One region of the Bradyrhizobium roseum genome, then DNA from elsewhere that is predicted to be linked to it. Evidence: predicted binding sites of a transcription regulator. Region 1 holds the regulator's gene; each other region holds the start of a gene.
The links. The regulator LexA, encoded in region 1, represses DNA repair genes until DNA is damaged. The targets are predictions, from matches to a motif close to TGTTCNNNNTGTGTTCNG.

Region 1 (4,998 bases):
GGGCGCGATCAAGGCAAAGGCGCCGCCGGAGGGCGGCGGATGGCGCCTGGGCTATTCGGCTGTGATGCAGGGCCTGCGCGATGCGATCGACACGCGGATCGGCACCACGCTGGAGGGCGACAAGCGCGCCATTGCCACCGCATTGCTGACCGGGCGGCGCGACGCCATCTCGCCGCCGGTGAACGATGCGATGTTCGTCTCCGGCCTTGGCCATGTGCTGTCGATCTCGGGCTATCACATGGCAGTCGTCGCCGGCGTCGTGTTCTTCGCGGTGCGCGCGGTGCTGGCGCTGTTTCCCGCGCTGACTGCCGGCTACGCCATCAAGAAATGGTCGGCGGTGGCAGCGCTGGTTGCCGCGGCGTTCTATCTGCTGCTGTCGGGCGCGGAAGTCGCGACGCAGCGCTCGTTCTTCATGACGGCGGTGGTTCTGATAGCCGTCATGGTCGACCGCCGGGCGATCACGTTCCGCACGCTCGCGGTCGCGGCCCTGATCGTGCTGACGGCGGCGCCGGAAGCGCTGGTTCATCCGAGTTTTCAGATGTCGTTCGCCGCCACGCTGGGCCTGGTGGCGCTGGTGCAGATCGGCATGCCGCGCCTGTTCGCAACGGTGGATCATACCGCCACCGCCCGTGCGGCGCTGTGGGGCGGCCGCGAACTGACGATGCTGTTGCTGGCCTCGCTGGTGGCGGGGCTTGCGACCATGCCGTATGCGGCGTTTCACTTTCACCGGATTACGCCCTACGGCGTGCTGGCCAATCTCGCGGCGATGCCGGTGGTGTCGGCCGTCGTGATGCCGGCGGGCCTGCTCGGCCTCGCCGCGATGCCGTTCGGCTTCGATCGCCTGTTCTGGGCGATCATGGGCATCGGTATCGACTGGATGATCTTCGTGACGCAATGGGTCGCGGCCGTGCCCGGTGCGGTCGGCCGGGTGCCGGCGTTCGGCATCGGCCCGCTGATCGCGGCCAGTTTTGGCATCATCCTGCTCGGCCTGTTGCGCACGCCGCTGCGTTGGTCGGGCGCCGCGCTGGTGCTGGCGGCGGCGCTGTGGGCGGCGCGGACGCCGCAGCCGGATATCCTGATCTCCGCCGACGGCCGCCATGTCGGCGTGCGCGGCGGCGACGGCAGGCTGCATCTGATGCACGCCGTCAAAGGCTCGCGTGATTCGTTCCTGCTCAAGCAATGGCTGGCGGCAGACGCCGATGGGCGCGCGGCGGCGGACGCGTCGTTGACCGAGGGCGTTTCCTGCGACGATCTCGGCTGCGTGATGCAATCGGCCGGCGGTGGCCTCGTCGCGCAGGCCTACAAGCCCGAGGCGCTGGCGGACGATTGCGAGCGCGCGGCGCTGATCGTGACGCTGCGTCCGGCACCCGCGTCATGTGCAGCGTCGGTCATCGATGCCGACCGGCTGCGGCGGCAGGGTGCGATGGCGCTGCGGCGGGGGCCGGAGGGTTTTGTCGTCGAGGCGGCGAGGCCGAGAGGCATCGACCGCCCGTGGTCGCCGGCCGCGGCCGATGAAGGAGAGGCAGACGCCAGCGTGCTGGCGCCTCGCATCGTGCCGCCGCGCGCGGTCGATGCCACCCCGGCGGAAGCCGATCTGCAGGCGGATGAATAGGACATCGCGTTTTCAAGCGAAGCGGAGGCCGGGTCGCGTCAAGAAAACGCGTCAAACAAAACTAATGCTCGTCGATCGCGGGCGCTGACGGATGAGCCGGTATTTCAAACGCGCCCAGATGATATTCCTCGGGCGCATCGGGGGACGAGGGCAGGCCGACCAGTGTGAACGACGCCTCCGGGAATTTCTGCCAGACCGCGAGATCGTCGGCCGTGACGGTGAGCCAGCCGTAGCGGAACATGTACCGCCCCGGCTCGGTCACTCGTCCAGCCTTCTGCCATGTAACCTTGTTGACCACCGATTGCCTCTCGGCGACGCGTAACCTGGAAAACATACCACGACGATCCACCGGCCGGAACCGGCGGATCGGAAGTGGGGTTAACGCGCGACGGTGGATTCGGTTCGGGGCGTTCCAGTCAGCTTCGCCGTGCGGTCGCTCCCGGTCACCGGCAATTGCAGAACGGTCGCGCGCTGGCCGCGGCAGAGTTGTGTCACCAACACGCGGCTTCCGTCCGGAAATTCGATCGCGTCATGGTGACGCTCGGCCACTTCGGTTTCGATCTGATTGAATTTCCCGACCCGCCAGTCGGAGGTTCGGGTCCAGATCCAGCGGCTGTCGTATCTGACCTCCTCGGCGAACGCGAGTTCAGTGCCCGGAAGCATGCAGACCGCGACCGCCGGTTCGCTTTCCGATGCAAAGCCGCGGGTCGATGTACCGCGGAAGGTAGTGGTGATCAGCGTCTCGCCGACCTGGGCAGGCCGGCTCGCGACGGCATGCAGGCTGTAGTCACACATCGGATGGCTCCCTCGATTGAGATAGCAGACCCGTGTCTGGAACGAGGCACCGGCCTCTATCAGAGTGGACTTGGCACCGAGACTTTTCCTGCTTCGGGGCATTTCTGCGGCCGGTGCACCGCGTGCTGATCACAAACGCGATACGCAGCCGCGCAGCAAAAACCCCGGCCGAAGGACCGGGGCTGGATTTGCGTCGCGGTGATGCCGGCGAACGGCAGCTCAGTATTTGCGGTACAGCCCGATCAGCTTGCCCTGGATCCGGACCCGATTGGGCGGCAGGATGCGGACCTCGTAGGCGGCATTCGCCGGCTCCAGCGCGATCGAGGCGCCGCGGCGGCGGAAACGCTTGAGCGTGGCTTCTTCCTCGTCGATCAGCGCGACCACGATATCGCCGGTGTCGGCATTCTCGTTGCGCTGGATCAGCGCCATGTCGCCGTCGAGAATGCCGGCATCGACCATGGAATCGCCTCGCACTTCGAGCGCATAGTGTTCGCCGGAGCCGAGCATGTCGGGCGGCACGCTGATGGTGTGGCTGCGGGTCTGCAGCGCCTCGATCGGCGTACCGGCGGCGATCCGGCCCATGACGGGCACCGCGACCGGACGCTCACCATCGTCTGCTGCAGCCGGCGCGCTGACCGTGCGCTTGCCGAGCGTGCCTTCGATGACGCTCGGCGTGAAGCCGCGGCGGCTGCCGGCGGCGGCGGCCAGTTCGGGCAGCTTGATGACTTCGATGGCGCGGGCGCGGTTGGGCAGGCGGCGGATGAAGCCACGCTCCTCCAGCGCCGTGATGAGGCGGTGGATGCCGGATTTCGAACGCAGGTCGAGCGCGTCTTTCATCTCGTCGAAGGAGGGCGGAACGCCGGCTTCCTTCAGCCGTTCATTGATGAAACGCAGAAGTTCATATTGTTTGCGCGTAAGCATCGCGAGCAATCCCCCGGGGTTGGCGTCGTCTTAGAGTTCCGAATCGTCATGTCCCTCGCAGAAGTCCCCAACCCCTGACAACAGACACTAGCAGTCGAAACAAATCATGAACGGACACTATATGTTCGATATGTGTTCCGCAACCACTTAATTTCTGGTGAACGCGTTCTGCCTCCGTCTCAAGATGCCGGCGGGGCGTCAGTCCGGCAACCGCAGGAATTCGCAACGCGAGCCCTTTACGGCAGCCGGCGCGAGCGGCGCACGTATCACAAGTGCCCGTGCCGCAGCGAGATTCCCCAACAGCGACGAATCCTGGTGGGTCACGGCTACCGCAACCGGCACACCGTCGGCGCGCTCCTCGAGCCATGCGCGCAAGTAGTCCTCGCGCTGGTCGTTGGCCGCCAGGTCGCGGCCCAGCACGGCGCGTTCGCGCACGTGATGGATGGTGTCGCGGCCCAACAGGGCGCGAATCAGCGGCACCAGAAACAGAAAGCCGCAGACATAGGAGGAGACCGGATTGCCGGGCAGGCCGATCACCCGCATCGCACCCAGCCGACCGTGCATCATCGGTTTGCCGGGGCGCATCGCGATGCGCCAGAACGCCATGTCGGTGCCTTCGGCCTCCAGCGAGCGTTTAACGAGGTCGTGGTCGCCGACGGAAGCGCCACCCATGGTGATCAGGATATCGGCTTCGAGCTCGCGCGCGCGGCGGATGCCTTCCGCGGTGGCGGCCAAGGTATCGGCGGCAATGCCGAGATCGGCGACCTCGGCACCCTCAGCGCGCGCCAGGGCCCGCAACGCATAGCCGTTGGAATACACGATCTGGCCGGGACCGGGGCTCGTTCCCGGCATCACCAGTTCATCGCCGGTGCCGAGCACGGCGACTTTTGGCCGGCGGCGCACCGCCAGCTCCGGATAGTTCATGCCGGCGGCGAGCGACAGATCGCGGTCGGTGAGGCGGCGTCCGCGCTTGAGCAGCACGTCGCCCTCGCGGAAATCGACGCCGGCGGCGCGGATATGCCGTCCCGGGACCGCTGCTTCGGTGATGGTGATGTGGTCGCCGTCGACGGCGGTGTCTTCCTGGATGATGACGGCGTCTGCGCCGTCGGGGATCACGCCGCCGGTGAAGATGCGTACCGCTTCGCCCTTGCCGACCTTGCGCTCGAACGGCCGCCCGGCGGCGACTTCGCCGATCACTTTCAGCCGCGCGCTGGTGTCGGCGGCATCCGACGCACGCACCGCGTAGCCGTCCATCGCCGACATTGCCTGCGGCGGTTGGGTTCGCCGTGCCGCGACGTCGCGCGCCAGCACACGGTGATAGGCGGCCTCGAGCGCGATCATTTCTTCAGGCAACGGTTCAGCGCCGGCAAGGATCGCAGCAAGCGCATCGGCGACAGGCATCAGGGCCACGGGCACAACTCCTAGACTTCGAGTGCGGTCAGGGCCTGCGCCACGTCATCCATCGACGTCACGTGGACGGCACGAAGGCCGCGCGCCCGCGCACCTTCGATATTGGCGGCCGAGTCGTCGAAGAACAATATCCGCGACGCCGGTACGCCGATCGCCTTTACCACGTGATCATAGGCCTCCGCGTCGGGTTTGCGCAAACCGATGCTGGACGACAGGAATATCTCGCGGAAATGGCCGAGCACACCGGCATAGGTTTTGGA
Region 2 (4,998 bases), 2.4 Mb from region 1:
TGTCATTTCGATCTCCGCGGGCGTGGCTGGTGCGCGCAAAATTGCGCGCGGAGGACGATCCAGCCTGTCTGACTTCGCGCCAACGGGCTTGTCGGCAGCGGGTTCCAGGGCCGCCTGTCAACGAGTTCGAACGAGGAAAGTTCACGTCAAGAACGCCACGCTTGTGGGCTTGCGCAGCCCATCTTCTGGGCAGCTATCGCTTCCCGCGATGCCGTGGCGCGCGCGATGGAGGAGTGCGGTTCTTCAGAAAACGCGGCTACAGCCGGTACGCCGTGCGAAAGCCGCCCCAATGGCGGCCCTTGACACTGACGGGCACGTCGATCTCGCGCATCATCACGGTGTTGCCGTTGCCCATGTCGCGGGCGTAGCTCTGGATCAGATAGGCGCGCTGGTTGCGGCCGGCGGCAAGGCCTGCCGGATCGTTGAAGATGCGGCGGTTGCGGCTGTTAGCGGTGTTCCAGGTGACGTCGCCCGGCCGCTGCGGGTGCGAGTAGATCCTGTTGTGAACCGGCAGATAGCCGTTGGCGTCGATCATTGCGCAGAATGCCATCCGCTTGTCCCTGGCCAGGAAGGCTTCCTGGAACGGGGGCAGGACGCGATCGGCCCAGTCCAGTATCTTGGTGCGATACTGCGTCGGGTTGGTGCCGGGTATCTCGACATAGTTGGTGTCAAACATGTCCTCGATCGAGATGGCCCCGCTGTCGATGGCATCATTGAAAATCTTCTTCAGCGCCGCGCCGGCTTCCATCGCGCGGGTCACCGCCTCGGTGTTGTCGTCCTGGATCGACCACAGCTTGTCTTCGATCTTCTCGGCCAGCGCGGCGTTGACGCGCTCGAAGCGGGCCTGCGTGCCGGTCTGGGTGCGGTCACCGACGTGAATGCGGCAGACGCCGACATCTTGCAGCGTCGCATCGAAACTCTGACCCTGCGTCAGCCGTTCGGCGTTGGGCCCGCCAATCAGGATGCCATCCATCGAAATCTCGTGGACCGGCGCAGATAGCTGTCCGCCCGGTGCCTGGATCTCGAGCGCGAGGCTGCACGGCCATTTTTGCTGTTCGCGGCGCTCGGCGCGCTCGCCTTGCCGCAGCAATACCGTGCAACGCGACTTGAGCTTCTGCGCGAACGTCGTGACGGCGCGCCCGGCCTTGGCGACGCTTTCGCCATGCAACTCGGCTTCCTTGGTCGCCTGATCGATTTCGGTGGCGCTGTCGCCGACCGAAACGATGAAGCTGGAGGCGGTGGCGGCGTTGTCGGCAATTTCTCCGGTCGTGGCGTTCTGCTCGGCGACGGCGCCGTTGACGTTCTCGAATACCGGGCGGATCGCCTCGATCGCCTGCGAAATGCGATGCACGGCATCGACCGAGCCCGCGGCGTCGCGCTGCAGCGCCTCGATCTTCTTGGTGATCTCTTCCGTCGCGTTCTGCGTCTGCACCGCAAGCGCCTTCACCTCGGTGGCGACCACCGCAAAGCCACGCCCCGCCTCGCCGGCGCGCGCCGCTTCGATGGTGGAATTGAGCGCCAGCAGCGTGGTCTGGCGCGCGATCTGCGCGATCAGGTTGACGACATTGCCGATTGCGGCTGAGGATTCCCGCAGGCGGTCGACATTGGTGCTGGCCTCGCGGGCGGCGTCGCTGGCCTGGTCGGCGAGCTTGCCGGCGTCGCGGACCTGGGAGCCGATCCCCTGCGCCGACCGGGTGAACTTGTCGGCGGCGTGCGAAAAGGTCGTGGCCGTGCCCTGCGCGGCGCTGGTGTGGCTTGTCAGGGCATCAGTGCGCTGGCGGATGGTCGACAGCGTGGCAGCCGTTGCCTCCGCACCCCCGGCCACCGAAGTGGCAGCACGTTCGAGCTGGCGGATCATGGCGCCGAGTTCGAGTTCCAGGAGTTCAAGGATGGCCCTGGCCGAATCGCCCTCAGCGGACACGGCTTCCGTTGAAGTGGCGGCCCGCTGAGCCTTGGGCTGGACAGCAGGCAACGCCGGTTCCGGCACCCGCCTTTTGAAGAAACCGAAGGCCATAGCGTCTCGTAAAAGTTGAGGGTCGGTGGGAAATCCTCTCATCCGAGCATGAAATCATGGTTAACAACTGCCTGATATTTTGGTGGGCGGGCACTACTTTAGTCGCCGACTCCGTCCCAAATCTTTGATTTTGCCTGATTGTCGGCCTATAAGGCCGCGCTTTCACCCCACATTCCCACCGGACGAATCCAAGAGAGCCCTGCATGGCCGGCCATTCCCAGTTCAAGAACATCATGCACCGCAAGGGCAAGCAGGATGCCCAGAAGTCGAAACTGTTCGGCAAGCTGGCGCGGGAAATCACGGTGGCGGCCAAATTGGGCACCCCGGACCCGGCCATGAACCCGCGGCTGCGCGCGGCCGTGATCGCGGCGCGCCAGGAGAACATGCCGAAGGACAATATCGAGCGCGCCATCAAGAAGGCGACCGGCGGCGACAGCGAGAGCTACGACGAAATCCGCTACGAGGGCTACGGCCCCGGCGGCGTTGCCGTGATCGTCGAGGCGCTGACCGACAACCGCAACCGCGCCGCCTCCGACATCCGCTCCTTCTTCACCAAGTCCGGCGGCAATCTCGGCGAAACCGGCTCGGTCGCCTTCATGTTCGACCGCACCGGCATCATCGAATATGATTCCAGCAAGGCCTCCGACGACGCGATGCTGGATGCCGCGATCGAGGCCGGCGCCGACGACGTGATCTCGAGCGAGAGCGGCCACGAGATCTACGCCTCGCAGGAAACTTTTCGCGAGGTGGCCAAGGCGCTGGAAGCGAAATTCGGCGAAGCCCGCAAAGCGGCGCTGACCTGGAAGCCGCAGAACACGGTCGCCGTCGACGACGAGACCGGCGAGAAGCTGTTGAAGCTGATGGACCTCTTGAACGAGCACGACGACGTCCAGAACGTCTACGCGAACTTCGAGATTTCGGATGCGCTGGTCGCGAAGATGGGCGGATAGTACCCGGCGTTACTCCCACGCCGTCGTCATCACCCAGCTCGACGGGCGATCCAGTATTCCAGAGACGTCCGTTATCGACCGAAAAGCCTCGGCGTACTGGATCCCCGCCTTCGCGGGGACGACGAGCGAAAGTGGGGCGAGCTCTAGAGGCAGGGGATTTCCGTTCTCTTTATGTTTCGTTCATCCCCCTCTGGCGTTATCACTACGCCATGACACCCCCACCGATTCGCCAACCCGTCCGGATCATCGGCATCGACCCCGGCCTGCGCCGCACCGGCTGGGGCGTGATCGAGACCGAGGGCAACCGCCTCGTGTTCATCGGCTGCGGCTCTGTGGAGCCGCCGGACGATCTGCCGCTGGCCAGCCGCCTGCTGGCGATCCATGAGGGGCTTGCCGCCGTGCTCGGCGATTTCCGCCCGGCGGAGGCCGCGGTCGAGCAGACTTTTGTCAACAAGGACGGCGTCGCCACGCTGAAACTCGGCCAGGCCCGCGGGGTTGCCATGCTGGCGCCCGCGATGTTCGGGATATCGGTTGCCGAATACGCGCCCAACCAGGTGAAGAAGACGGTGGTCGGCGCCGGCCACGCCGACAAGAACCAGATCGCCGTCATGCTGAAGATCCTGCTGCCGAAGGCAGACCCGAAATCCGCCGATGCCGCCGATGCGCTGGCGATCGCCATCACGCACGCCCATCATCGCGGAGGCATAGCGCTTCGGCTGAAGGTGGCGAGCCTATGATCGGCAAGCTCAAAGGCCTGATCGATTCCTACGGCGAGGACTATGTGATCCTCGATGTCGGCGGAGTCGGCTATCAGGTGCATTGCTCGTCGCGAACGCTGCAGGCGCTGCCGTCGTCCGGCGAGGCCGCCGTGCTCTCGATCGAGACGTACGTGCGCGAGGACCAGATCAAGCTGTTCGGCTTCCGCACGGATACCGAGCGTGAATGGTTTCGCCTGCTGCAGACCGTGCAGGGTGTCGGCGCCAAGGTCGCGCTTGCCGTGCTCTCGACGCTGCCGCCGGCCGAACTTGCGAACGCGATTGCGCTGCGCGACAAGGCCGCGGTATCGCGGACGCCCGGGGTCGGCCCGAAAGTCGCCGAGCGCATCGTGAGCGAATTGAAGGACAAGGCGCCGGCCTTCGCCAATGTCGATCCGGCCGTGGTGCATCTCGCCGGCGCGCTCGACGACCAGCGCGCGCCGCGCCCCGTGACGGACGCGATTTCCGCGCTGGTCAATCTCGGCTACGGCCAGCCGCAGGCGGCCGCCGCGATCGCCGCGGCGTCGCGCAGCGCGGGCGAGAAGGCCGAGACGGCACAGCTGATCCGGCTGGGCCTGAAGGAATTGTCGAAATAGACTGGCGTCGGGTAGCCGCCGACCGAAGGAACGCACTCACCACCATGCCGAGCAAAAAAGACCAGGAACTGATCGATGCCGCCACCAAGGCCATCAGCCGGCGCTATCGCAACGATTGGCAGGAGGTCGGCGCTGCCATGCGCACGCGCGACGGCCGTATCGTCACCGGCGTCAATATCGACGCCTATATCGGCCGGATCGCGGTCTGCGCCGAGGCGATCGCCATCGGCCGTGCCATCACCGAGAAAGGCGACCACGGCATTGAGACGATCGTCGCCGTGCGCCATCCCAAGCCCGGCGAGCCCGGCAAGATCGCGGTGGTTTCGCCGTGCGGCATCTGCCGCGAACTGATCCACGACTATGACGCCAAGGCGCGCGTCATCGTCCCAGACAACGGCAAGGCGCCGAAAGTCGTGACCATCGGCGAACTCCTGCCCAACAAATACAAGCGGGGCAGCGAGTGAACACGCCCTCGCGCATCGTCACACCCGAGCGCCGTTCCGACGATGTCGGCGACACCGTGCTGCGCCCGCAATTGCTGTCGGAGTTCGTCGGCCAGGCGCAGGCGCGGAAAAATCTCTCGATCTTCATCGAGGCGGCGCGCAAGCGGGGCGAGGCGCTGGATCACGTGTTGTTCGTCGGTCCGCCCGGCCTCGGCAAGACCACGCTGGCGCAGATCGTGG
Region 3 (4,998 bases), 3.3 Mb from region 1:
CGGCCTGGTGTCGCTGTTCGCGTTCGGCGGCATCTACGCCGCCGGCACCTTCGGCTGGCGGACGATTCAGATCGGAAGTTTTGGCATTCTGCTGGCGATTGCCGGCACCTTTGGGGCGTGGCTCGGCGGCCAACTCGACGACAGGCTCGGCCCCAAGCGCGTCATCGCCGGCAGCTTGCTGATCCTGCTGCTCGCGGTCGGGGCGATCCTGCTGGTCGACAAGGATTCGATCCTGTTTGTTAAGGTGGCGCCGCCGGTGCCCGGTGGCGGATTGTTTTCCGGCGCGGCCGAGCGCGCCTATCTCGTGCTCGGATGCCTGATCGGCGCGGCCGGAGGACCACTACAGGCAGCGTCGCGCACGCTGCTGATCCGTCTCGCGCCGAAAGATCGCATCGCGCAATATTTCGGCCTGTTCGCGCTGACCGGAAAGGTGACGTCGTTCATTGGCCCGCTGTTGATAGGTGCGATCACCGCCGCGACCGGAAGCCAGAAGGCCGGCATGGTGGTGCTGGTGGTGTTTTTCCTGGCAGGTCTGACGCTGCTGACGCGCGTGAGGGACAATTCCTAGCCTGCGCTCTGCTCGTTGCAGCGATCGGCAACCTGACGCGGGCTTCTGCTTTACGCCATTCGAGCCCTGCAGCTATGCCGCACGCCGCAGATCTTCAGCAAGCGCGCGATAGGACAGCGCCTCCGCCAGATGCAGCCGACCGATCTTTTCCGCGCCGTCGAGGTCGGCCAGCGTGCGCGCGACGCGGAGCACGCGGTGATATCCGCGCGCGGTCAGCTTCATGGTTTCGGCGGCGTCGCGCAGCAGCTTTTGGCCCTGCGCATCCGGCTGCGCGATGCTCTCCAGCAGCGAGGCGGGCGCTTCGGCATTGGTGCGGACATGCGGCATGCCGGCCGCCGCATAGCGCGCGAGTTGCAAGTCGCGGGCGGCTGCGACGCGGGCGGCGACTTCCGCGGAGCCTTCGGACGGCGGCGGCAGGATCAGGTCGGCGGCGGTCACCGCGGGTACCTCGATACGCAGGTCGATGCGGTCCATCAGCGGGCCGGAGATGCGCATCTGATAGTCCGCAGTACAGCGGTCGACCGGCGCGCGCTTGCAGGAATAGCCGGGCTCATACGCACGACCGCAGCGGCAAGGGTTCATCGCCGCGACCAGCATGAAACGGGCAGGGTAGGTGACGCGGTGATTGGCGCGGCTCACCGAGACCTCGCCGTTCTCCAGCGGCTGACGCAGCGAATCCAGCACGCGCGGATCGAACTCGGGCAATTCGTCGAGGAACAGTACGCCTTGATGCGAGAGCGAAATCTCGCCGGGTCTTGCGCGCGCGCCGCCGCCGGTCAGCGCGGCCATGCTGGCGGAATGATGGGGTGCCCGAAAAGGCCGCCGCGCGGTCAAGGCGCCGTCGCGAATTTCGCCGGCGACGGAGGCGATCATCGACACTTCAAGAAGTTCGGACGGCGATAGCGGCGGCAGGATCGAGGGCAGCCGCGCCGCCAGCATCGATTTCCCGGCGCCGGGCGAGCCGATCATCAGCAGATGATGTCCGCCGGCGGCGGCGATTTCGAGCGCGCGTTTGGCGCTCTCCTGGCCCTTGATGTCCCGCAAATCGAGATGCGTCGCCTCGGCCTCGTGCACTTTCGGCTGCGGACGCGACAGCACCTGGGTGCCTTTAAAATGGTTGGCGATCTGGATCAGCGATTTGGCCGCGATGATCTGGATATCGGGGCTGGCCCAGGCGGCTTCCGTGCCGCACGCCGCCGGACAGATCAGGCCTTCCTCGCGCGCATTGGCGCCGATCGCCGCTGGCAGGACGCCCGCGACGGCTGCGATTGAGCCGTCGAGGCCGAGTTCGCCGAGCACGGTAAAGCCGTTGAGCGCATCCGGAGGAATGGCACCGATCGCGGCCATCAGGCCGAGCGCGATCGGCAGATCGTAATGACTGCCTTCCTTCGGCAGGTCGGCCGGTGCGAGGTTGACGGTGATCCGCCGCGCCGGCAGCGCCAACCCCGAGGCGATCAGCGCCGAACGCACCCGCTCGCGCGCCTCGGAGACCGCCTTGTCCGGCAGGCCGACGATCGAAAACGCGGGCAGGCCGGGCGCGACCTGCACCTGCACATCGACGGCGCGTGCCTCGATCCCCTCAAAGGCGACGGTGGAAACCCGCGCGACCATGCCTATTCCTCGTTCCTCAATCGAAGGTAGCGGGGAACCGTGGGGCAAGTCAAGAACATTTAGGGAACAGGACGGCAGGCTTCGGTTTCTGCCCGGCAACGGCGGTCGGCGAGACAACTCCTGGCTGCTTTCCGTCGTCGACGAAAGCGCCCTCGCACGTTACCGAAAAAGTCGCGGAATCAAGGGCCGCTGTTCAGTTCAGCTTCCCCGCCGCGATCGCCGCTGGGCTGTCTTGCGGTTGCTCCAGCATCTTCAACGCGGCATCGAGGCCATTGCGCAGATTGGCGGCGGCGGTCGCGCTGCAGCGGATGCGGGCGGAGGAGATGAATTTCACCTCCGTCGACCCGTCCGGCTTCGGCACCAGAATGCGGGTAGCCAGTTCGACCTCGACCGCGCCGTTCATGGTGCCGTAGGCGCCGACGATGTCGAAATAGACCACCGAAGCCGCGGCCCCGGTGTCTTCATAGATGAGGTCGGGCGGCCTGGTGGGCGGTTGATCGGTCAATGGCCTTCTCCCGGATCGTGCGCAGGGGTGATTCGCTGATCAAGACTTACGCGACCGGGCGTTCGATTCCTAACGCGGGAAGGGAGTGTCGGGGCCGACCCTGTCGACCGGCCCCGGGCGTCGCTTCCCCTCAGAGCTCCATCTTCATCGCCTGGGGATAGTAATGGAATCCCTCGCTGGTCTTGGCGATGTGGCCATAGCCCGGCCAGGCGAAGTGATAGGACATGACCGGGGTCTTGTTGGCCGCGATCGTGTCGAGCAGCCTCACCCGGGTGTCCGCTGCCTGCTTTGGATCGCTGTCGTAGGAGAACTGCATCCGCGGCTTTTCCAGGAGCAGCACGGGATGGTGCGTGAGGTCGCCGAGGAAGGCAAAGGATTTGCCGGCGGAGCTCACCATGAAGATGGTGTGGCCCACGGTATGGCCGGGCGCGGCGATCGCCTGCACGCCGGGCAGGAATTCCTGGCCGTCCTTGATGAACACGATGCGGTCGCGCACCGGCAGCAAGTTCTTGCGAGCGTGAATCACGAAATCCTTCAACGGACTGCCGAGCTTGCCTTCATCGGTCCAGAACTCGAAGTCGCTCTGGGTGATGTAGACCTGCGCGTTGGGAAACAACGGCTTGTCGTCGGCGCCGACGAGGCCGCCGATGTGATCGATATGGGCGTGCGAGCACACCACGGCGTCGATATCGCCGGGCTTGATCCCGGCTTCCGCCATGCTCTTCTGCTGGCGGCCCGTGGTCGGCCCGAAGGCTTTCGACGTGCCCATGCCGGTGTCGAACAGGATCAGCTTGTCGCCATTGTTCACGATCGGCGAGTTTTGTTCGAGCACAACATTGTCGGGACTGAGGAAGTTGTCGGAGAGCATCTTCCGCACTTCTTCATCGGGCACGCCGACGAAGGTGCCCTTGGGAGGCCCGAGCGGCAACGTGCCGTCGGAGACCACGGTCACTTCGGCGTCGCCGAGGACGAAGCGGTGCCAATAAGGCGTCTGCGTGCCGAGTTTCGGCGCCTTTGCCAGCGCGCTGCCGCCGAGCATCGTCGAAGCGCCGATACCCGCACCTAGCCCCGCGCCGAGCGCAAGCAATGACCGTCGCGAAAGATTCGTCGTCATACGTCTTCCTCCACCATTTTTTCTAACTGCAGGTTCGCTGCCCGGACAGATTCATCCGTGACTACAGGCTGCGCCCGCTTCCCGAAATTGGCAAGTGGGATGAGAGGAGTGATGCGAGTGAAGTGGCAGATGCAGTGCCGGTTCGCGGTGCGTCCTTTTGATGTCACGCGCCGCGCGGCGACGGCTACCAGTCGTCGTACATCCACTCCTGGGGATAGCGGACCCGAGGTCGCGCCTGCGGCGGACGCGCGGGCCGACGCACGACAGGCGCCGGCGGTGCCGCAGCCTGCGATGTTCTGGGCGGGCTCTGCTCGGAAACCTTTGCGAGCGCGCGCTTCATCTCTTCCTGGCTCGCCCTGAGTTCGCCGATGGCTTTCGAATTGTCATTGGCGATCTGCTGCTGCGTGGCCTTGAGCTGTTCGAGATCTTTTTCCAGTTTCGTCAGGTCGCGCGCGATCGTTTGCAGCAACTGGGCTTGGTCGGGAGCTGTCGCGGATGCTGCCGGCGCAGCATCTTTCGGCGCAGCCTGCGTCAGAACGATCGGCTGTGGCGGTGTCGCCGACGCGATTTCCGCTGCGGCCACTTGAACTGAAGATACGGCGGGTTGCGGTGGGCTTTCTGCCGGCGAGGATGATGCTGACGCGAGCTGCGGTGGAGGGTGCGCCCCGCCTTCATAGGTCAGCTGGAAAACGAGGGCTGCGACAATGATGGCCGCCGCCACCAGCAGCACGCCGGCGGGGACGCGAAGCGCCGGCTTTGCGGGTGGCGATGGCACGGCTGCCGGTGACGGCGTGATTGATGGTGCGGGCGCTGACGGCTCTACCGGAGACGACGAAGCGGCTGGCAGCGGGGGCGTTTGTTGCGGAGCTGGTTCAGCGGGTGACGGACGCGCATCGTTGCGCTCCAGCTTCGCAAGCTGCTCGCTCAGGCGCGTGAGCTGCTCATCTGCTTTCACGATCTGTTCGTGGGCATGCGCGAGCTTTTCGTCGGCTTTGTCGGCCGATGCATCGCGCGGTGTTTCACCCGGAGGCGTGGAGTTCATTGGTGCTGCCATTTCTCCGTATATGACCTTCCAGATGCAGCGGCAGGACACCCGCCTGCACAGCGTCCATTCTTGTCCAAAGAATGGCTGCATGATGGTGGAATACTGAATGGTCCGGCAATAGCGTTCCTCGACGTCACAACGGCCCGCCGCGCCGC

Region 2: the regulator LexA is predicted to act here: its motif matches at 3,126-3,143, upstream of ruvC (crossover junction endodeoxyribonuclease RuvC).
Region 3: the regulator LexA is predicted to act here: its motif matches at 2,231-2,248, upstream of QUH67_RS00885 (YifB family Mg chelatase-like AAA ATPase).

Annotation. Positions count from the first base shown of each region.
Region 1 is NZ_CP129212.1:3,500,766-3,505,763, forward strand. Features, by position in the region: gene QUH67_RS16770 (ComEC/Rec2 family competence protein) at 1-1,612, shown strand, start outside; gene QUH67_RS16775 (hypothetical protein) at 1,674-1,946, opposite strand; gene QUH67_RS16780 (hypothetical protein) at 1,991-2,407, opposite strand; gene lexA (transcriptional repressor LexA) at 2,627-3,328, opposite strand; gene QUH67_RS16790 (molybdopterin molybdotransferase MoeA) at 3,527-4,738, opposite strand; gene QUH67_RS16795 (HAD-IA family hydrolase) at 4,750-4,998, opposite strand, start outside.
Region 2 is NZ_CP129212.1:1,148,527-1,153,524, forward strand. Features, by position in the region: gene QUH67_RS05310 ((2Fe-2S)-binding protein) at 1-6, opposite strand, end outside; gene QUH67_RS05315 (methyl-accepting chemotaxis protein) at 257-2,014, opposite strand; gene QUH67_RS05320 (YebC/PmpR family DNA-binding transcriptional regulator) at 2,218-2,964, shown strand; gene ruvC (crossover junction endodeoxyribonuclease RuvC) at 3,174-3,701, shown strand; gene ruvA (Holliday junction branch migration protein RuvA) at 3,698-4,315, shown strand; gene QUH67_RS05335 (cytidine deaminase) at 4,360-4,779, shown strand; gene ruvB (Holliday junction branch migration DNA helicase RuvB) at 4,776-4,998, shown strand, end outside.
Region 3 is NZ_CP129212.1:181,337-186,334, reverse strand. Features, by position in the region: gene QUH67_RS00890 (MFS transporter) at 1-568, shown strand, start outside; gene QUH67_RS00885 (YifB family Mg chelatase-like AAA ATPase) at 641-2,179, opposite strand; gene QUH67_RS00880 (hypothetical protein) at 2,373-2,684, opposite strand; gene QUH67_RS00875 (MBL fold metallo-hydrolase) at 2,815-3,798, opposite strand; gene QUH67_RS00870 (hypothetical protein) at 3,983-4,840, opposite strand.